DNA from 4 places in the Mesorhizobium sp. P160927 genome. Region 2 is predicted to be linked to each of the others. Evidence: riboswitches for the same ligand, from Rfam matches in the RefSeq annotation. Region 2 holds a riboswitch; each other region holds the start of a gene.
What was found. Region 2 has a riboswitch for cobalamin ahead of metE (5-methyltetrahydropteroyltriglutamate--homocysteine S-methyltransferase). Riboswitches for the same ligand answer to the same signal wherever they lie in the genome.
Positions count from the first base shown of each region.

Region 1: it holds a riboswitch for cobalamin, as region 2 does, so the genes downstream of both, bluB (5,6-dimethylbenzimidazole synthase) here and metE (5-methyltetrahydropteroyltriglutamate--homocysteine S-methyltransferase) in region 2, are expected to answer to the same signal.
Region 3: it holds a riboswitch for cobalamin, as region 2 does, so the genes downstream of both, AC3CB8_RS22735 (DUF1636 family protein) here and metE (5-methyltetrahydropteroyltriglutamate--homocysteine S-methyltransferase) in region 2, are expected to answer to the same signal.
Region 4: it holds a riboswitch for cobalamin, as region 2 does, so the genes downstream of both, AC3CB8_RS06090 (aromatic ring-hydroxylating oxygenase subunit alpha) here and metE (5-methyltetrahydropteroyltriglutamate--homocysteine S-methyltransferase) in region 2, are expected to answer to the same signal.

Region 1 is NZ_JBYMDW010000001.1:3,010,719-3,015,721, reverse strand. It holds gene AC3CB8_RS14500 (exodeoxyribonuclease VII small subunit) at 1-65, opposite strand, end outside; gene AC3CB8_RS14495 (histone deacetylase family protein) at 69-995, opposite strand; cobalamin riboswitch at 1,174-1,355, shown strand; partial or broken gene bluB (5,6-dimethylbenzimidazole synthase) at 1,359-2,033, shown strand; gene AC3CB8_RS14485 (hypothetical protein) at 2,150-3,133, opposite strand; gene AC3CB8_RS14480 (TetR/AcrR family transcriptional regulator) at 3,223-3,831, opposite strand; gene AC3CB8_RS14475 (MFS transporter) at 3,952-5,003, shown strand, end outside.
Region 2 is NZ_JBYMDW010000001.1:2,130,158-2,135,160, reverse strand. It holds partial or broken gene AC3CB8_RS10415 (IS256 family transposase) at 1-1,060, shown strand, start outside; cobalamin riboswitch at 1,342-1,543, shown strand; gene metE (5-methyltetrahydropteroyltriglutamate--homocysteine S-methyltransferase) at 1,638-3,989, shown strand; gene AC3CB8_RS10405 (cytochrome-c peroxidase) at 4,433-5,003, opposite strand, start outside.
Region 3 is NZ_JBYMDW010000001.1:4,659,318-4,664,320, forward strand. It holds gene AC3CB8_RS22730 (winged helix-turn-helix domain-containing protein) at 169-1,368, shown strand; cobalamin riboswitch at 1,398-1,603, shown strand; gene AC3CB8_RS22735 (DUF1636 family protein) at 1,642-2,070, shown strand; gene cobW (cobalamin biosynthesis protein CobW) at 2,073-3,110, shown strand; gene cobN (cobaltochelatase subunit CobN) at 3,129-5,003, shown strand, end outside.
Region 4 is NZ_JBYMDW010000001.1:1,197,235-1,202,237, reverse strand. It holds gene AC3CB8_RS06110 (ABC transporter ATP-binding protein) at 1-828, shown strand, start outside; gene AC3CB8_RS06105 (DUF680 domain-containing protein) at 907-1,155, opposite strand; gene AC3CB8_RS06100 (DUF680 domain-containing protein) at 1,226-1,432, opposite strand; gene AC3CB8_RS06095 (DUF680 domain-containing protein) at 1,501-1,701, opposite strand; cobalamin riboswitch at 2,195-2,396, shown strand; gene AC3CB8_RS06090 (aromatic ring-hydroxylating oxygenase subunit alpha) at 2,510-3,757, shown strand; gene AC3CB8_RS06085 (FAD-binding oxidoreductase) at 3,835-4,935, shown strand.

The sequences.
Region 1 (5,003 bases), 880 kb from region 2:
TCCAGTGCGTCGAGTGCCTGTTCAAAGCTCATCGCCTTGACGTCTTCGTTGATCTCACCGGTCATCATTCATCCTTTCATCAGTCGCCCGACATGGGCGGCGACCGAAAATGCCAATCCCTGCAGATCGTAGCCGCCCTCGAGCAGGCTGACGAGCCGGTTGCCGCCGTGGATTGCGGCGCGCTGCATCAGCTGGCCGGTCGCCCAGTCGAAATCGTCCTCGGTCAGATTGATTTCCGCCAGCGGGTCGCGATGGTGCGCGTCGAAGCCGGCCGAAATGACAATCAGATCCGGCGCGAAATTGTCGAGTGCCGGCAGCACGCGCGACAGGAACGCATCGCGAAACACCTCGCTGCCGGTCCGAGGCGCCAGCGGCGCATTGACGATGTTGCCCGCGCCGGTCTCGCTCTTCGCGCCCGTGCCGGGATAAAGCGGCATCTGGTGCGTCGAGCAATAAAGCACCGAGGGATCGTCCCAAAAAATATCTTGCGTGCCATTGCCGTGATGCACGTCCCAGTCGACGACGGCGACGCGCTCGGCGCCGTGCTTCTTCTGCGCGTAGCGGGCCGCGATTGCCGCCGTGTTGAAGAAGCAGAAGCCCATGGCAGTGGTCTTTTCGGCGTGGTGGCCGGGCGGACGGGCGGCGACGAAGACGTTGTCGGCGCGGCCCGCAAAGACGTCGTCGACGGCGGCATTGGCGGCACCGATCGCCGTAATCACCGCCTGCCAGCTTTTCGGGCTGGCGGTGGTGTCTGCGTCGATGCGGGCAATGCCTTCGTCGGGGATGGCGGCGCGGACACGCGCGACGAAATCGGCGGGATGCGCGTAGAGGATGGTCGCTTCGTCGCCTTGCGGTGCCTCGACGCGGTCAAGCGCGGCAAAAGCTTCGTCGTCGAGCACGCGCTCGATGGCGCGCAGGCGGTCGGGCCGCTCGGGGTGACCGGGCGGGGTGATGTGTTCGAGAAAGATCGGGTGCGTGTAAAGACGGGTGGCCATGCCCCCTATCTAGTGCCCCGGCGCCGTGATGGCCATGCGTTGCGGCTTGATCGCTGGGGAAAATCGAACCTGCGTCCATTCATGTCGCTGCCGGCATTGGAGTCGTCGGCCCTTCGGAGTAAGACTGCCGCTACTGCCTGGTGCCTGCCGGTCTGTTTGTTTTAGCCGCATTCCGCGACGCCAAGTGTTTGCACTTGGCTACAAATGCCCTGGCGGGAGAATCGGGAACACGGTTGAACTCCGTGGCGTGCCCAACGCTGTGAGGGGGACCGCGCCGGTAGATGCCACTGTCGATGACGGGAAGGCACCGGACGCGGGTTGATCCCGAGCCAGAAGACCGGCCTGGCAGGCATCGTCATCCGCATGGTCAGGCGGATGGCATCGATTGCAATCGCAAGGGGACACGCGATGCGGGAAGCCATGACCGCTCAAATGGGCGATGGATTTGACCAGAGTGCGCGCGACGCGGTTTACCGTGCCATGTTTACGCGGCGCGACGTCCGCAGCCATTTTACATCGGAGGCGATCGACGACGAGGTGCTGGCGCGGCTGCTGCTTGCCGCCCACCACGCGCCATCGGTCGGCTTCATGCAACCCTGGAACTTCATCGTCATCCGCGATGCCGCGCGGCGGGCGGAGGTGCGCGACCTGTTCCTGGCCGCGCGAGAACGGGAACTGCCTGAAATAGAGGCGGAACGGCAGGCGCTCTACCGCAAGCTCAAGCTCGAAGGCGTTTGCGAAAGCGCGCTAAACATCTGCATCACCTGCGACCGCGAGCGCTCGAAAGGCTCGCCGCTGGGACGCTGGCACAATCCGGAGATGGATCTCTACAGCACGGTCTGCGCGGTGCAGAATTTCTGGCTGGCCGCGCGTGCCGAGGGCGTTGGGGTCGGCTGGGTCAGCATCATCGAGGCGCAAGCGCTGAAAAGCCTGCTGGCGATTCCCGATCACGTGACGCCGATCGCCTATCTCTGCGTCGGCCGCGTTTCCGAGTTCGCACCGAAGCCGGACCTCGAAACGCATGGCTGGGGCCGGCGGCTGCCGCTGCCCGAGCTGATCATGAGCGAGACTTTTCGCGGGCAAGGCGAAGCGCCGCTCAAATCAGCAGTGGCGCGCCTCGGCACCGTCGCCGGTGCGCCCGCGAGCCCGGCCGATCAGCTCGTCGCGCCGGCCGTGCCCCAGCGCGAACCGCCGAAAGTGGAGAGCGCCTTGTCCTTGAGTTCCCTGAACTTCGACGAAGCTTCGGCCAGCCTGGCGTCCCAGGCGGCATCGGGCACCTGACCCTCGATGGTCTTGAAATAGACCTGCATCAGGCAGGCAATGGCGAAGGGCTCGATGAAGGCCGCCTTGAAAGCCCAGGCAAAGACGATTGCCAGCACGAAAGCCCAGCCGGCGAGCTGCCCGGGCATGACGTAAAGAATAGCGGCTGCCGGAGCGAGCATCAGCAGGAAAATCACGAACGACACGGCCCACATGATGACCGCCAGCCAGACGGCGTTCTTGACCATGGTCTTACCGTTCTGGGCGTAGAGCACGACGCCTTGGCGCGCGGTTTCGAACGGCGAGGACGAATTGATGCGGATGTTGTAGCCAAGAATGATCTCGTCGACATAGGTCAGCGACAGGCGAATCACAGTGTTGAGGAACGAAACCAGTCCGCTCAGGCCAGGAATAGGCAGGAAGGCCGCGATGCCGCCGAGCAGGCCGGTGATGGCGCGGATGGCGCCCTTGACCAATTGGTCGACAACGAAAAGGATGTTGGCCTCGGCAAAACGCTCGGTCACGATCTCTTTTGCGTAGGCGATCTGGTGCTGGCCGTCGGGAACATCATGGCCGTCGATCAGATGCACCATGACGGCTATATGGCCCGCTTTGACGACGTAGAGGATGTATTCGCGGATCCAGTAGACGGCGATCGAGACGATGCCGAAACCGACCACGCCGCCCCACATCGCAAAAGACAATGGTCCGTCGGGATCGGTGGAAATATGGCCGACGCCATAGCCGACGGATGCGCCGGTGCCGGTTGCCATGATGTAGGCCAGCGTGATGCCGAAATAGACGATCATGCGAAAGACAATGAAAGGCCAGGTCCGCATCATGATGGACACCGACCTGCCGATATCAAAATCCCACATGCCCGAATCTCCCCTCAGAGATGGCTGCCGAGGATGCGCTCAAACCGGCTATTGTCAATTGCAGGTGGTGGCGGGACTGCCATGGAGGTTCATCTTGAAAGCGCTTCCGGCTTTTTCAGCAGGCCTTCGAGCAATTGCTTGAACGCGGCCACCACCATTTTCGAGGTCCCTTCGGGATCTGGCGAATTGGCGATCCGCTGCGCAGCCTGGCTGCTCGCCCCATTGATCAGCCGCGCTGCCGACTCCGGATCGACGCCGGGGACGACCACCCCCTCCCCTTGCAGCGCGGTCAGATGATCGGTCATTGAACCGACGCAGGCATTGGCATTCGACCACTGTGCCGGATCGCCCAGCACAGCCGGACCATCCCGGAACATGATGCGCTGGATTTCCGGCTCCAGCGCCATTTCGATATAGGTAGTGCATTCGTCGACGAAATGCTGCCAGCGGGTCGGCGCCCGCGACGCGACCTCATTCACCCGGCCCGCCATTTCCGCGTCGATTTCGGCGATAACCGCCTCAAGCAGCCCCTTCTTGTCGCCGAAGTGATGATAAAGGGCGCCGCGCGTCAGCCCGGCCGACGCGGTGAAATCATCCATCGACGCTTCGGCATAGCCGATGGTGCCGAAAGCCTGGCGCGCCGCGGCAATCAGCTTGGCGCGTGTCTCGGCGATCATCTCCTTGCGCGGTCGATGCATGCTTCCGGCCTTATCTACATACGCGTCGTATGCCAATTGACATACGCGGCGTATGCTCTATTTAACACTTATACGTCTCGTATGTAATTGTGGAATCGCCCCTCGTCGAGGAACAGAACCATGCAAAACCCCTATTCGGAAATCTTTCGCGCTCCCGGAGCCAGGGGCTTTGCCGCCGCCGGCTTCATGGCGCGCCTGCCGATCGCCATGGCGCCAATCGGCATCGTGGCGATGCTGTCGCAGACGCGTGGCGAATACTGGCTGGCGGGCGCGGTTTCGGCGACTTTCGCCTTGGCCAATGCCTTCCTGGCGCCGCAAATATCGAGGTTGGTCGACCGCCTCGGCCAGACGCGGGTCGTCGTACCCACCACCATTATCTCCGTGCTTGCTTTCGCGGCCCTGATCGCATCGGCCAATCAGGACTGGCCGGTATGGACGCTGTTCGCGTCGGCGCTGCTGGCCGCGGCAATGCCAAGCATGCCGGCCATGGTGCGGGCGCGCTGGACCGAGATTTTCCGGGGCCGGTCCGAGATGAACACCGCCTTCGCCTTCGAGTCGGCGGCGGACGAACTGGTCTATATCGCCGGCGCATCGCTGTCAGTGGGCCTCAGCGCCGCGCTGTTCCCGGAAGCGGGCGTGCTCGTCAGCACGCTGTTCCTCGCCTTGGGCTCGACAGCTTTCATCCTGCAGCGTTCGACCGAGCCGCAAGTGCGGCCGGTGGACCATGGCTCCAGCGGCTCGGCAATCCGTCTGGGGCCGGTTCAAATCATCACCTTCGCCATGATCTTCATCGGCGCGACCTTCGCGACGACGGAGGTGAGCACGGTGGCGATCACCAAGGAACTCGGCCAGCCGGGCACTGCCAGTCTCGTCATCGGCGTCTATGCGCTGGGCTCCTTCGTGCTCGGCATCATCATCGGCGCGCTCAACCTGAAAGCACCGCTGCAGCGCCAGCTCGCCATGGCGGTTGCCTTGGTAGGGCTCGGCACACTGCTGCCGCTTACCGCCAGCACCGTGCCAGCGCTCGCGCTGACTGTCTTCATCAGCGGCGTGGCGATCTCGCCGACCTTCATCACCGCCTTCGGCCTGATCGAACGGCATGTTCCTGAAACGATGCTGACCGAAGGCATCACCTGGGTGACTACAGGCATCGGCATCGGCATGGCGCTGGG
Region 2 (5,003 bases):
GCTTCGAAAGGCGAGCGCACACCCGAACGGCTTGGCTATCGCTCGGGCTATTACGGCCGCACCTTGTGACGCGCGTCGGCAAGCTCGAGCTGCGGGTTCCGCAGGACCGTGCCGGGCGCTTCTCCACCGAGCTGTTCGAGCGCTACCAGCGTTCCGAGCGGGCCTTGGTGCGACGCTGGCGGAGATGTATGTGCAGGGCGTGTTGACCCGCAAGGTCAAGGCGATCACGGAAGAACTGTGCGGCCATGCCTTCTCGGCCTCGTCGATCTCGGCCATCAACAAACGGCTGGACGAGAGCCTGAAGGCGTTTGCCGAACGACCGCTTCAGGAGCCCTTTGCCTACCTCATCCTCGACGCTCGCTACGAGAAGGTGCGCGAAGCCGGCATCGTCATGAGCCAGGCAGTGCTGATCGCGGTCGGCATCGACTGGGACGGCCGGCGTCAGATCCTGGCCGTGGAGATGGCCAATCGCGAAAGCCGCTCGGCCTGGAGGGACTTCCTCGTCGGCCTCAAGGCGCGCGGCCTCAAGGGCGTCGAGTTGGTCGTGTCCGACGATCACGCCGGCCTGGTGGCAGCGATCGGCGAGGTGATCCCCGAAGCCGCCTGGCAACGCTGCTACGTGCACTTCCTCAGGAACGCGCTCGATCATCTGCCGAGGAAGCACGGCGACGACTGCCTGCAGGAATTGCGCTGGCTCTACGACCGGCGCGATCTCGCAGAGGCCAGGGCTGATCTTGCCGCATGGCTTGCCAAATGGTCGGCACGCTATCCGCGCCTGACAGGCTGGGCCGAGGATGCCATCGAACAAACCCTGACCTTCTTCAGGCTGCCGAGACAGCACCACAAGCATCTCAAATCCACCAACATGCTGGAGCGGCTCAACGAGGAAATCCGCCGGCGCACCTATGTCGTGCGCATCTTCCCCAATACCGAAAGCTGCCTGCGCCTGGTCAGGGCTTTGGCCGTCGAGACCAATGAAAACTGGATGGAGGCCAACCGATACATCAACATGGACGACCTGCGCGAGCACAAGAAGCTCGCTCTGCGCCAAGCCGCATGACCAGCATCATGGCCGCCCCATTTTGCAGAACTTGACGCACACAACCCTTGGCTCGGCGCTCGCGGATCACCAGCGTCCTTTGAGCGGTAGCGCTTTTCAGGTTGAGGTTAAAGTCTTGTTGTGGCTCCGCACGGCCTCCATTAGTTGGACAATGGGGCAGCGGTGCAGCGCCGGCAAATGGACGACTCCATGTTTCACAATGTTAGATAAGCGTAAAAGCGCCATGACATAACCACATAAACATTTCGTTATGCGCCATTGACAAGAGAAGGGATTGCTGTGATTGTCTGGCGTGTCGTGGTTCTCGCGTGCGGCGCTGCCGCAGCGGAGCTAAGAGGGAAGCCGGTGCGATGCCGGCGCTGCCCCCGCAACTGTTAGCGGCGAGCCAACCCCACTCATGTCACTGAGGCGAATACCCTCGGGAAGACGGGTAGAGGCTATGACCCCGCGAGCCAGGAGACCTGCCACGACGAATTACGTCCACGGGCGGGGTGTCTCGGTGGCCGCTGCAACCCGGGCGTGCCGGGCCTGCTAGCGCCTTCCTTGTCACCGACGCCCCCAACCATCGGGGTATGACATGACTGTCTCTCAGCAAATTCCTGTAGCAACGCTCGGCGTGCCGCGCTTCGGTCGTCGGCGAGAACTGAAATTCGCGCTTGAAAGCTACTGGTCCGGAACATCGTCCGCTGGCGACCTTCTTGCGACGTCGAAGGCGCTCCGTGCCGCTAGCTGGGAAGAGCAGCGCGATCGCGGCGTGTCGAAAATCCCGTCAAACGACTTCTCGCTTTACGACCATGTGCTTGACACCGCAGCCATGGTCGGCGCCATTCCCTCCCGTTACGGCTGGAATAGCGGCGAGGTCCCACTTGACATCTACTTCGCAATGGGGCGCGGCAACCAGGGTCAGACGGAGGATTGTGCACACGCTGGTCACCAGGAGGCGGCGCATGGGCCCGGTGTAACCGCGATGGAAATGACCAAGTGGTTTGACACGAACTACCACTACATTGTGCCGGAACTGGATGATGATCAGACGTTCGCCCTCTCGTCGACGAGACCCGTCGATTACTTCCTCGAGGCCAAAGCTCTCGGCATTCACACACGCCCAGTCATCCTTGGACCCATCACCTTCCTCAAGCTGGCGAAATCGCCTGCCGAAGGGTTTGATCCTATCGCGCTCCTACCGCGGCTGCTGCCCGTTTACGAGCAACTCCTGCAGAGGCTGAAGCTGTCGGGAGCCGACTGGGTGCAGATCGATGAGCCAGCGCTTGTCCTCGATCTGAACTCCAACGAACGAGCTGCGTTCGAGTTCGCCTATGGCCAGCTGTCGAAAGCCGCGCCCGAGCTGAAGATCATGCTGGCTACGTATTTCGGGTCGCTGGGAGACAATCTCGAAACCGCGGTTTCTCTGCCCCTGGCCGGGCTGCATATTGACCTCGTGCGCGCTCCCGAGCAGCTGGAAACGGTGGGTCGGCTCGCTCCGAAGGATCTGGTGCTCTCGCTTGGCTTGATCGATGGCCGCAACGTCTGGCGTGCGAACCTGCCCGCCATTCTCGACCGCATCAAACCGATCGTCGCCGGCTGGCCCTTGGACCGCGTCGAGATCGCGCCTTCTTGCTCGATGCTGCATGTGCCGATCGACCTGCGCATGGAGACGGAACTCGAGGCGGACATCAGGTCGTGGCTCGCCTTCGCGGCCCAGAAGACCGACGAATTGGTGTTGCTGGCCCGGGCCCTGTCCCAAGGCAGAGATGCGGTGGCTGGCGCGTTGAAAGCGTCTGCCGAGGCTGCCGCCACGCGCGTGACATCCACGAGGATCCATGACCCGCTTGTTGAGGGGCGGATCGTTAGCATTGACGACAGCGCGAAGCGACGGGAGAGCGCTTTTGCCGAGCGCTCCAGAGTCCAAGCCGGCTCACTCGGGCTGCCGCCGTTCCCGACGACGACCATCGGGTCCTTCCCGCAGACGTCGCAGGTACGCAAGGCGCGGGCCGCTCATGCGAAAGGCCAGCTGAGCTATGTCGACTATGAGACGTTCCTGAAGAAGGAGATCAAGGCTGCAATTCGGTGGCAGGAAGAGATCGGGCTGGACGTGCTGGTGCACGGTGAGTTCGAGCGAAACGACATGGTACAGCATTTCGGCGAGCAGTTGTCCGGCTTCGCGCTCACCCAGCATGCCTGGGTACAAAGCTATGGGTCGCGCTACGTGCGTCCCCCCATCATTTTCGGCGACGTATCGAGGCGCAATCCGATGACAGTGCGCTGGTGGCAATTCGCCCAGTCGCTTACGGAAAAGCCCGTGAAGGGAATGCTCACAGGCCCAGTCACCATTCTCAACTGGTCTTTTGTTCGCGACGACGTACCCCGCTCCGAAGCCTGCCGCCAGATCGCGCTCGCCATCCGCGACGAGGTGACGGATCTCGAAAGATCCGGCGCAAGGATGGTCCAGATCGATGAGGCCGCGTTTCGCGAAGGATTGCCACTGCGCCAATCTGACTGGAAAGTCTATCTCGACTGGGCTGTCGAATGTTTCCGGATCGCTTCAACGGGTGTAAAGGACGCGACTCAAATTCATACCCACATGTGCTATTCGGAGTTCAACGAGATCATTCACGCGATCGCTGGAATGGATGCGGATGTCATTTCGATTGAGACGTCGCGCTCGAAGATGGAACTGTTGGACGCCTTCACGAGCTCCAAATATCCGAACGAAATCGGTCCCGGCGTCTATGATATTCACTCACCACGCGTCCCGGAAGTCGGCGAGATTCGGGACTTAGTCATGCTTGCCCGCGAGCGACTGTCCGACGGCCAACTGTGGATAAACCCGGACTGTGGCCTCAAAACACGGCAATGGGAGGAGGTCCGCCCTGCCCTCATTAACATGGTCGCTGCAGCACGCGCGCTCCGGCAGAAAGTGCAGGCGTGAGGCTTCTCTTCCTCACGGTGTGGGGAGTTGCCGGCTGGCGGATGTCGGCCGGGAATGTGCCAAACCGATCACACTCTTGGAAATAAGCCACACGGCGAAAATGTGCAATTTTCCTGCGGCACGTGTCCTCATCCGCAGAAATACAAATGTGATACTACGCTATAGTATTGGTGCTTGGGAACATACCGGCCCCGCGCGTCGAACAAATCGTACACACGTCGTTTCTCAAAGTAGACTGCTTGGCGCGTTCGCTCAGGCGGCGACAATACATGATGCTGCGCGTCTGTCCGCTTCCCCAGTTGATTCGCGCAGACGACGGGCGAAGTGGCAGGTTTCGGGTATTGCTAGCCTCCCGCCAATTCGGAGATGGACGTGGCAATTCGTGTGGCCCAAGTAAAAGCCGCAATCATTTTCGATTGCGACGTCCGCAGCCAGTTGGCCCTTTATTTTCCTGAGATCTGCGTTACGGGCCGGGGCGTTGTCGCCGTTTCGGAGGGTAAAATGGGATAGGCGACCTCGGGTGCCTCTCCGGTCAGCGAGTTGAGAAAGGCAACAAGCAGATCAACTTCTTCGTCCGCCAATACTACGCCAAGCTGGGTGGTCCCCATGATGGCGACGGCCTGTTTCAGATCCCAAACCTTGCCCGAATGAAAGTATGGCGCGGTGAGTGCAACGTTGCGCAGCGGCGCCACGCGGAAAACATAGTAGTCATCGGCTGTGTTGGTGACCGCAAATCGTCCCTTGTCTTTGTCCGGCAGGATCTCGGCGCTGGGCTGTTCCACGAGGCCGAATGGGTAATAGGCTTCCCCACCAACGTTGATGCCGGCATGGCAGGACGAGCAGCCTTTGTCCATGAAAAGCGCCAGGCCCTGTTTCTGTTCGGGAGTCATAGCAAGCTCATCACCATTCAGGAAGCTGTCGAACGGGGCCGGTGTGACCAGTGTCGCCTCGAAGGCTTCGATCGCCTTGGCGAAGTTGTCGAAGGTGACCCGATCGGCTTCAGCCGGAAAAGCT
Region 3 (5,003 bases), 2.5 Mb from region 2:
GCTCTGGACGGCATTCCGGGAGAAACTGGTCCCATCCGCTCCTGTTTGATTTCCTTCGCTTTAAACTCCACTTTTCTCTCCTGACGCGGTTGCCGCCAAAACCCTGCTAGCATGGATGGGAATCACGCCCAGCAATGTGCCAGACAGGTCCATCAGAGACGCATCCGCATGAAGGAAAAGATCTCGCTTGCCGCCGCCCGGCGCATCGCGCTCGCCGCCCAGGGATTTCTCGATCCCCGCCCCGCCGGCACGCCGGACCGTCGCCATTTCGCCCGCGTTCTGTCCCGCACCGGCCTGTTGCAGATCGATTCCGTCAGTGCCGTGGTGCGCGCTCATTACATGCCGCTCTATTCGCGTCTCGGCCCCTATCCCCTCGCTTTGCTCGACAACGCCGCCGTGACGCGCAAGCGCACCGTCTTCGAATATTGGGCGCATGAAGCCTCGTTCCTGCCGGTCGAGACCTACCCGCTGATGCGCTGGCGCATGCAGCGCGCCGAGCAAGGCGATGAAATGTATCCGGGACTGGCCAAATGGGGCCGCGAGCACGCCGCCTATATAGAAGAGATCTACCGCGAGGTCGTCGCGCGCGGGCCGATCGCCGCTTCGGCGCTCGAAGGCCAGAAAGGCTCCGGCGGCTGGTGGGGTTGGAGCCACGCCAAGCACGCCTTCGAGTGGCTGTTCTGGGCCGGGCGCATTACCACCGCGCACCGACGCGGCTTCGAGCGCTTCTACGACCTCCCGGAGCGCGTGCTGCCGCAGCCGATCCTCGATCTGCCGGTACCGACGCCTGAGGACGCGCATCGCGAATTGCTGCGCATTTCCGCCCGTGCCCATGGCGTGGCGACTTCAGGCGACCTGCGCGACTATTTTCGACTCTCGCCGGCCGACATGAAAGGCCGGCTGGAGGAACTGGTCGAACTCGGCGACTTGCTGCCGGTCCGTGTCGAGGGCTGGGAAAAGCCGGCTTACCTTCACAAGGACGCCCGTATGCCGCGCAAGATCGAGGCCCGCGCCCTGCTGGCGCCGTTCGATCCGGTCGTCTTCGAGCGCTCGCGCTCAGAGCGGCTGTTCGACTTCCATTACCGCATCGAAATCTACACGCCGGCCGACAAGCGGCAATATGGCTACTATGTCCTGCCTTTCCTGCTCGGCGACAGGATTGTGGCGCGCATCGACCTCAAGGCCGACCGGCCGGCCAGTGTCCTGCGCGTCCATGCCGCCTACCCCGAGCCCGACGCACCGCCCGAAACCGCCGCCCAGCTCTTCGAGGAATTGAAGCAGATGCAGGGCTGGCTTGGCCTTGAGCGCATGGAAATAACCCCTGTCGGCGATCTCGGCCCGGCGCTGTCCGACATCGCGGTGTCGTAAGCTCGCGTTGACACCGCTGCCTGCAAGAGCCTAAATCCCATCCAGACGGTCTCCTCTCGGCAAAGGGAGGAGCCAAGAGGGAATGCGGTGCGGGATTGAAAATCCCAAATCCGCGGCTGTCCCCGCAACTGTGAGCGAAGAGCCAAGGCCGAAAGCCACTGGGATTGTCCCGGGAAGGCGGCTACCAAGGCGATGACCCGCGAGCCAGGAGACCTGCCGTCTGGAATGCAATAATCCGATCGCCTGGCGGGTTTTCCGGGCAAGGAGCCTGATTTGGATCGCGACAGCAGCTTTTCGGCTGAAACAACCGACATTTCGTCCGGCGGGGATGATTCCCTGGCCGGCATCACGGTCATTGTCTGCGCTTCCTGTCGCGACGAGACCGGCTCCGACGCCCGTCCCCGGGCCGGCGAACTTTTGGCTGAAGATACGCGCCAAGCCGCCTTGGCCGAGAAGATTCGCGTCCGCACGGTCGAATGCCTCGGCAATTGCAAGCGCCGGCTCAGCGCCGCGATCCTGCGCGACGGCTGCTGGAGCTATGTGTTCGGCGATCTGACCACGACCAGCGGCGCCGATCTCGTCACCGGCGCGAAACTCTTCGCCACCTCGAGCGACGGCCTCATTCCCTGGCGGGGCAGGCCCGATAGCCTCAAGCGCGGCCTCGTTGCCCGCATTCCACCCCTCGACATGCTGAAAGACTGATCATGACAACATCTCTGTCTCGCGTTCCCTGCACCGTCGTCACCGGCTTCCTCGGCGCCGGCAAGACGACGCTGGTCCGCCATCTCCTGGAAAACGCGGGCGGCAAGCGGATTGCCATCATCGTCAACGAGTTCGGCGACATCGGCATCGACGGCGAGATCCTCAAGGGCTGCGGCATCGACACCTGCCCAGAGGAAAACATCGTCGAACTGGCCAATGGCTGCATCTGCTGCACCGTGGCCGACGATTTCGTGCCGGCCCTCGACAAGATCCTGTCGCTGACGCCGAAGGTCGACCATATCCTGATCGAAACCTCGGGCCTCGCTCTGCCCAAGCCTCTGGTCCAAGCCTTCCAGTGGCCGACGGTGAAGAGCCGCGTGACCGTCGATGGCGTCATCGCCGTGGTCGACGGCCCCGCACTGGCGGAAGGCCGCGTCGCCAACGACATGGACGCCCTGCAGGCGCAGCGCGCGCAGGACGAGAGCCTCGACCATGACGATCCGGTCGAGGAAGTGTTCGAGGATCAGATCGCCTGCGCCGACCTGATCATCCTGTCGAAGAGCGACCTGATGGACGCCGCCGGCTCGGCTCGCGCCAAGGCCATCGTCAACGAACACTCCGCCCGCGCCGTGAAGATCGTGCCGACGTCCCATGGCAAGGTCGATCCCTCGGTGCTGCTCGGGCTCGGTCTCGCCGTCGAGGACGACATCGAGAACCGCAAGTCCCACCATGACGGCGCATTCGATCACGAGCATGACGACTTCGACACGTTCATCGTCGACATTCCCTCGATCGCCAATCCCGACGAGTTGGCAAAGCGCGTCGCCGCCGCCGCCGAACAGGAAAACGTGCTGCGCGTGAAAGGCTTCGTCGAGGTCGGCGGCAAGCCGATGCGGCTCCTGCTGCAGGCCGTCGGCCCGCGGGTCAATCATTACTACGACCGTGCCTGGACCGCCGGGGACGACCGCCGATCGCGCCTCGTCGTCATCGGCCCCAAGGGGCTGAACCGTCCTGCGATCGAACGTATCCTCGCCGGCTGATTTCCAGGCCGGGCCGCGATGCACATCCTCACGACGACCTCCGCCTCGCTCGACGACCTCGCCGAGCCTGTCGATCTCAGGCAGGCGCCGGCGGACATCGTGGCCCTATCCTTCACCGACAGCGATCTCGCCGGACTGGCTGCGGCGTGGAAGGCGGATGCCGGTCGCCTGCCCTCGATGCGGCTGGCCGCACTGCGCGACCTGCGCCATCCCATGTCCGTCGACCTCTGGATCGACACCGTCGCCCGCCACGCCAAAATCATCCTGGTGCGCATCCTCGGCGGCTACGAGTGGTGGCGCTATGGCTGCGACCAACTGGCGGTGATTGCCCGCGAACGCGGCATCAAACTGGCGCTGCTTCCCGGCGAAAGCCACGACGAGGATCTCAGGCTGGTCGAAGCCTCGACGCTGCCGCGTGCCGAACTGGACGGCCTGCTCGGCTATTTCCGCGAGGGCGGCCCGGCCAATATGAGCGCGCTGGTGCACAAGCTGGCAGGCCTGGCCGGACAGGATACGCCCGTCGCCAACCCGGTCAGCGTGCCGAAGGCCGGGTACTATCAGGCTGGATTGGGGGTCGCGGAGGAGCCGGCCGGTTCCAATAGCGACACTCCCATTATCCCGATTCTCTTCTACCGATCGATGCTGCTTGCCGCCGATGTCGTCCCGATCGACGCGCTGGCCGAGGCTTTGCGCTCCAGGGGATTGGCACCGGTCCCGATCTTCGTTTCCAGTCTGAAGGATCCGGCGTCGCTGGCATTCGTCGAAAATGCCATCGCATCGCTGAAACCCGCCGCGATCGTCACCGCGACCGCTTTCGCATCCGGCGCGGAACCCGGCGTCGAAACCCTGTTCGACCGCGCCGGCGTGCCCGTCTTCCAGGTCATCGTCGCCACCACGCGCCGCGACGTCTGGGAAAACAACCAGCGCGGCCTGGCGCCAGCCGACCTTGCCATGCATGTCGTGCTGCCCGAACTCGACGGCCGCATCCTCGCCGGCGCCATTTCCTTCAAGGCCGAGAGCGATATCGATCCGGCGCTTGGCCATCGCGCGTTGGCGAACCGGCCGGAACTGGATCGGGTAGAGCAAGTGGCGGGTCGAGTCTCGGCTTTCATCCGGCTGCGGGAGACGAAGCGGGACGAGCGCAAGCTCGCGATCCTCATCCCCGACTATCCCAGTGCACCTGGCCGCACAGGCTATGCGGTCGGGCTGGATGTGCCATCCAGCGTGCTGGCCATGCTGCACGACTTGAGCGAACATGGCTATGCCGTTGAGGGGATTCCGCAAACGCCGCGTGAATTGTTGCAGATGCTGGAGCGGGGCAGTGATGGGCTGGGGTTGAATGACTATCTCGACTTCTCGAAAGAGTTGCCGACATCGGCGATTGCCGCGGTAAAGGCTGCGTGGGGCAGAGCGGAAAATGAGACCTCGCACACACCTTCGCTATCAGGCAAACACCACTTCCCCGTCCGCGCCGCGCATTTCGGCAATGTCACCGTGGCACTCGCCCCCGACCGGGGCCGCTCGGCCGATCGTCGCGCCGACTACCACGATCCGACCCTCCCCCCGCGCCATGCCTTGATCGCCTTTGGCCTGTGGCTGCGCAAATCGCTCGGCACCCACGCTCTCATCCATGTCGGCGCCCACGGCACGCTGGAATGGCTGCCCGGCAAGACCGTCGCGCTGTCGCAAACCTGCTTTCCCGAGATCGTCACCGGCGCATTACCAGTCATTTATCCTTTCATCGTTTCCAACCCCGGCGAAGCCGCGCAGGCCAAACGGCGCATTGCCGCCGTCACCCTAGGCCATTTGCCGCCGCCGCTGGCAGACGCCGGGCTGGACGAGGACCAGCACGAGCTCGAACGGCTGGTCGACGAATATGCCCAGGCCGACGGG
Region 4 (5,003 bases), 930 kb from region 2:
ATGGCCTTCTCGATGAAGATCGGTAAGGAAAGCAAGGCCGAGATCGACAAAAGGGTTCGGCAAGCCGCCGAGATCCTGCAGCTGACCAAATATCTGGACCGTCTGCCCAAGGCGATGTCGGGCGGCCAGCGGCAGCGCGTCGCCATCGGCCGCGCCATCGTGCGCAATCCGAAGGTGTTCCTGTTCGACGAACCGCTGTCGAACCTTGACGCCGCATTGCGCGTCGCCACCCGCATCGAGATCGCCAAGCTCAAGGAATCGATGCCCAACACGACCATGATCTACGTCACGCACGACCAAGTCGAGGCGATGACGCTGGCCGACCGGATCGTCGTGCTGAAGGACGGGCACATCGAGCAGGTCGGCACGCCCATGGAACTTTACAAGAACCCAGGCAACCTCTTCGTCGCCCAGTTCATCGGCTCGCCGGCCATGAACATCCTGCCGGCGACGGTCGACAAGACGGGCAACCCGACCATCGTCAGCCATGTCGGCGGCCGAAAGGCGACGGTGCCGATCGCGACACCTGGTTCGGCAAAGGGAGCGGCGGTCAGCTTCGGCGTACGGCCGGAAGATCTCGCGATCGCCAGCGGTGCGGATTATCTGTTCGAGGGGAGCGTCGATTATCTCGAACAGCTTGGCGAGGTCCAGCTGGTCTATGTCGATATCGGCCGGGCCGACCTGCCGCTGGTGACCAAGCTGCCGGGCAATGTCGAGGTCAAGCGCGGCTCGACGCTGCGGCTGACCGCCAATGCCGGCGACCTCCATATCTTCGATGCGGAGGGTCGCTCCTTTGCCCTCCACGAAGCGGAAGCAAAGGCGGCCTGAAGACGGCCGTACCGGTAACGCAAAAAACAAAAGCAGCGGCGGGCATGTCCCGCCGCTCTTTTTGTCTGCACAGGCTGGTTAGTTGTTGCCGAAGAGATTGCGATCGGCACCCTGATGGGCCGGCTTCTGCACGTCGCCAGTCGAATTGAGCAGCTTGTAGACAGGCGAATCGCTGTTGCGGATCGCACCCGTATGCGACGTATCGACATTGACAGTCGACGAAGCAGTGGGCTGGTTGGCGCCGTTGGAGCCATAGTTGTCGCTGCCGGCGAAAGCGCTGCCGGAGACGGCCAGAACGGCGGCGGCGGCAATGAGGATCTTGTTCATTTTAGGTAACTCCTGAATTTTGGAAGTCCCGCGGACCGGCGGGCAAAAGCCCACCGGCCGTGGGAGGCCATTAATGGCCGAAGAGGTTGCGGTCGCTGCCCTGCTGGACAGGCGCCGAGGTGGCCGGAGCCGACTTGCCGATCGACGCGGTGTTTGGATTGTCGGTGGAGGCAGCAGCAGCCTGGTTGGCGCCGTTGGAGCCATAGTTGTCGCTGCCGGCGAAAGCGCTGCCTGAGAGAGCCAGAACGGCGGCGGCAGCAAAGAGGATCTTGTTCATTTTAATACTCCTGAATTGTAGGGTCCACCGGCGCGGCAGGTTCACCCGCCGCGTGCCGGGGATGGTTATTAATTGTTGCCGAAGAGGTTGTGGTCGGCGCCCGTCACAGGCGTCTGGGCAGCCGGCTCCGACTTCTTGGTCGAAGCGGTGTAGGAACTGTCGACAGTGGCCGCGGGGGTCGCGGCGTTCGAACCATAATGGTCGCTACTAGCGAAGGCGCTGCCGGAAATCGCCAGAAGGGCGGCGGCAGTGAGGATGATCTTTTTCATTTTTGTACTCCAGTATTTTTCCCGTCCGTCTAGCGGCGTGTCTTGGATTAAATCGCGTCGTTCGGACCGCCCCGATGTGGGAGAGCCCCCTTGCCGTTTCCAATCACGAAGTTGTTCAGCGTGGACCATGACTCTGCTACTTGAAATTGTACCAACGCCTTCTACATGTCTTATTTTTCTGTTCGATATCAAGTAGTTGACTAAGATGACGACCCGATCACCAACTGTGTCGGAGGGCTGGGCGTTCACACCGTCCTGCACGCACCGTCAACAGAAACGAACCGTTCGGTTCGATTTTAGACTGTGCTAATAGTCACTTTTCGAAACCGTTAACCCTTTTCCGGCCGGCTGAGGGTCGAAAACGGTGCCCGCGCGCGCCTGGCGAGAAGAGGCGATTCCCCCTGCGGCAACCATGCCGGGACGATCCCGCATGCGTGTCGCGCCGCATGGATGCGATGTCGCTTTCGTGCCGATGTCGCAAACCCTGTCGTGATTAGATCAAGCCATCTCAGGTGCCGCTGCGTGACGACGGAGCGGAGAATTGGGAAGCCGGTCAGATTCCGGCGCTGCCCCCGCAACGGTGGTGGAGTTCAAGTCGCAACGGGAGACCACTGGGCGAAAGCCTGGGAAGGTGTCGCGATGGTCCGCGAGGACCACTCCAGAGCCCGGAAACCAGCCCGAGATCGCTAGAACTCGACTGATCGCGGTGGGCGGTCAAGGGGCGGATGGTGTTGTCCGGCTTTCGCCGGCTTGCGCCCAGTCCTTCCTCCATCACCACCAGTTCAGTCCTTGAAAATGAGGACAGGACATGGACGCGCGCAACGACATGCTGAGGCTTTTGAACGGCCGCAGACAGGGCCTTTCGCTGGAACAGCCCTTCTATACCGACCCTGACTACTTCAAGCTGGACATGGAGCTGATCTGGTATCGCGACTGGCTGTTCATCGGCCATGATTGCGAGTTGCCCAAGCCGGGCAGCTTCATCACCGTGCAGATCGGCGATTATCCGGTCGTGCTGGTGCGCGATCAGCAGGGCAAGATCAACGCCTTCCACAATTCCTGCCGCCATCGCGGCAGCCGCGTCTGCAACACCGACAAGGGCATGGCCGCCAAGCTGGTGTGTCCCTATCACCAGTGGACCTACGAACTCGACGGCCGGCTGCTGTTCGCCCGCCAGATGGCCGATGGGTTCGACAAGAGCCAGTTCGGGCTCAAGCCGGTCGCCTGCGAAAGCGTCGCCGGCTATGTCTTCATCTGCCTGGCCAAGGAGCCCGCCGACTTCGCGCCGATGCGGGCGATGATCGAGCCCTATCTCCAGCCGCACCGGCTGAGCGAGGCCAAGATCGCCTTCGAGAGCACGATCATCGAGAAGGGCAACTGGAAGCTGGTCTGGGAAAACAACCGCGAATGCTACCATTGCGCGGGCAACCACCCTGAGCTGTGCAAGACCTTCCCGGAAGCGCCGACCGTGACTGGCGTGCAAGGCGCCGACAACGACCCGGAGATGCTGGCCCACTGGGCGAAGTGCGAAGCTGTTGGCCTGCCCAGCAAGTTTCGGATCGACCCGGCCGGACAATACCGCGCCACCCGCGCGCCGCTGCTGCGCGATGCCCAGAGCTACACGATGACCGGCAAGCGGGCCGTGAAGAGGAACCTGTCCGACAGCGTCTCGGCCGACCGGATCGGCACGCTAATGCACTACCACTACCCGACAACCTGGAACCATATCCTCGTGGATCATGCGGTGACGTTCCGCGTGCTGCCGGTCAGCGCCACGGAAACAGCGGTGACGACCAAATGGCTGGTCCACAAGGATGCGGTGGAAGGCGTCGACTATGATCTGCCCGAACTCACCCATGTCTGGACCGAGACCAACGACCAGGACCGCCGCATCGTCGAGGAAAACGCCTTCGGCATCCTGTCGCCGGCCTACGAGCCCGGTCCCTATTCGGAGCTGCACGAGGGCGGCGTCATCCAGTTCGTCGACTGGTACGCGCGCTTTATCGGCCCACGGCTTTCCGAAGACGGCCGGCCCGCTCTGCGCAGTGTCGCCTAGCGCATCTCGCCCAAACCGTGCATCGGTTTTGGGATCACGACATGCGCAAAATGAAAAGGTATGCAGGGATGAACGCCATGACTGATCTTGGCCTCTATCGCCATCTCGACCAGATGGCGCCGTGGAACGACAGGCTGCAGGTGCTGGAAGTGATCGGCGTCAGCGACGAGGCGCCCGACGTCAAGACCTTCACCTTCCGCTCGGACAACCAGACCTGGTTCCGCTACAAGCCGGGCCAGTTCTTGACGCTGGAATTGCCGACACCGGACGGCCCGCTGATGCGCACCTACACGCTGTCATCATCGCCGTCGCGACCATTCTCGATCGCGGTGACGGTGAAGGCGCAGGCGGGCAGCGTCGGCACACGCTGGATGTTCGATCACCTGACGCCCGGCTCGCACGTCAAGGCCTATGGACCGGGCGGCGACTTTTCGCTGCACAGCCACCCGGCGGCGAAATACCTGTTCATCTCGGCCGGTTCGGGCGTGACGCCGATGATGTCGATGCTGCGCTGGCTGAATGACTGCGCGCCATGGACCGATGTCGGATTCGTCAATTGCGCGCGGCGCCCTGAAGAGATCATCTTTCGCAAGGAACTCGAACTGCTCGGCGGCCATATGCCGGGCCTGTCGCTCGGCTTCATGATCGAGGAGCGGTCGAGCCGCGAGGGCTGGTACGGCCATATGGGCCGCATCGACGCCATCCGGCTGCCGCTCCTGGCGCCCGATTTCCGCGAACGCGAAATCTTCTGCTGCGGCCCCGACCCCTTCATGCGCGCCGTGCGCGGCATGCTGGAGGCCGCCGGGTTCGACATGGCAAAGTACCATCAGGAGAGCTTTGCCGCGCCGGCGGTGGGGGAAATCCCGGCGCCGTTTGCCTCGCCGGCTGAAGAGGGCGGGGCGATTTGCGTCGAAGCCGCGACGCCGATCCGCTTCGCGCTTTCGGATGTCGACGCCGATTGTGTCGCCGGCCAGACCGTGCTGCAGACGGCGCGCGCCTCGGGCGTGCGAATACCGGCTGCCTGCGAATTCGGCCTGTGCGGAACTTGCAAGGTGAAGAAAGTCTCCGGCAGCGTCGAGATGAGCCACAATGGCGGCATCCTCGATCATGAGATCGATGATGGCTTCATCCTGGCCTGTTGTTCCAAGCCATTGTCGCCGCTTGAAATCGAGGCTTGATCCGCCCCGCTTTCGACTGATCCCGGAAATGGTCCCGCCTTGCCGGCAAAGGTTACCTTGCCAAGGAA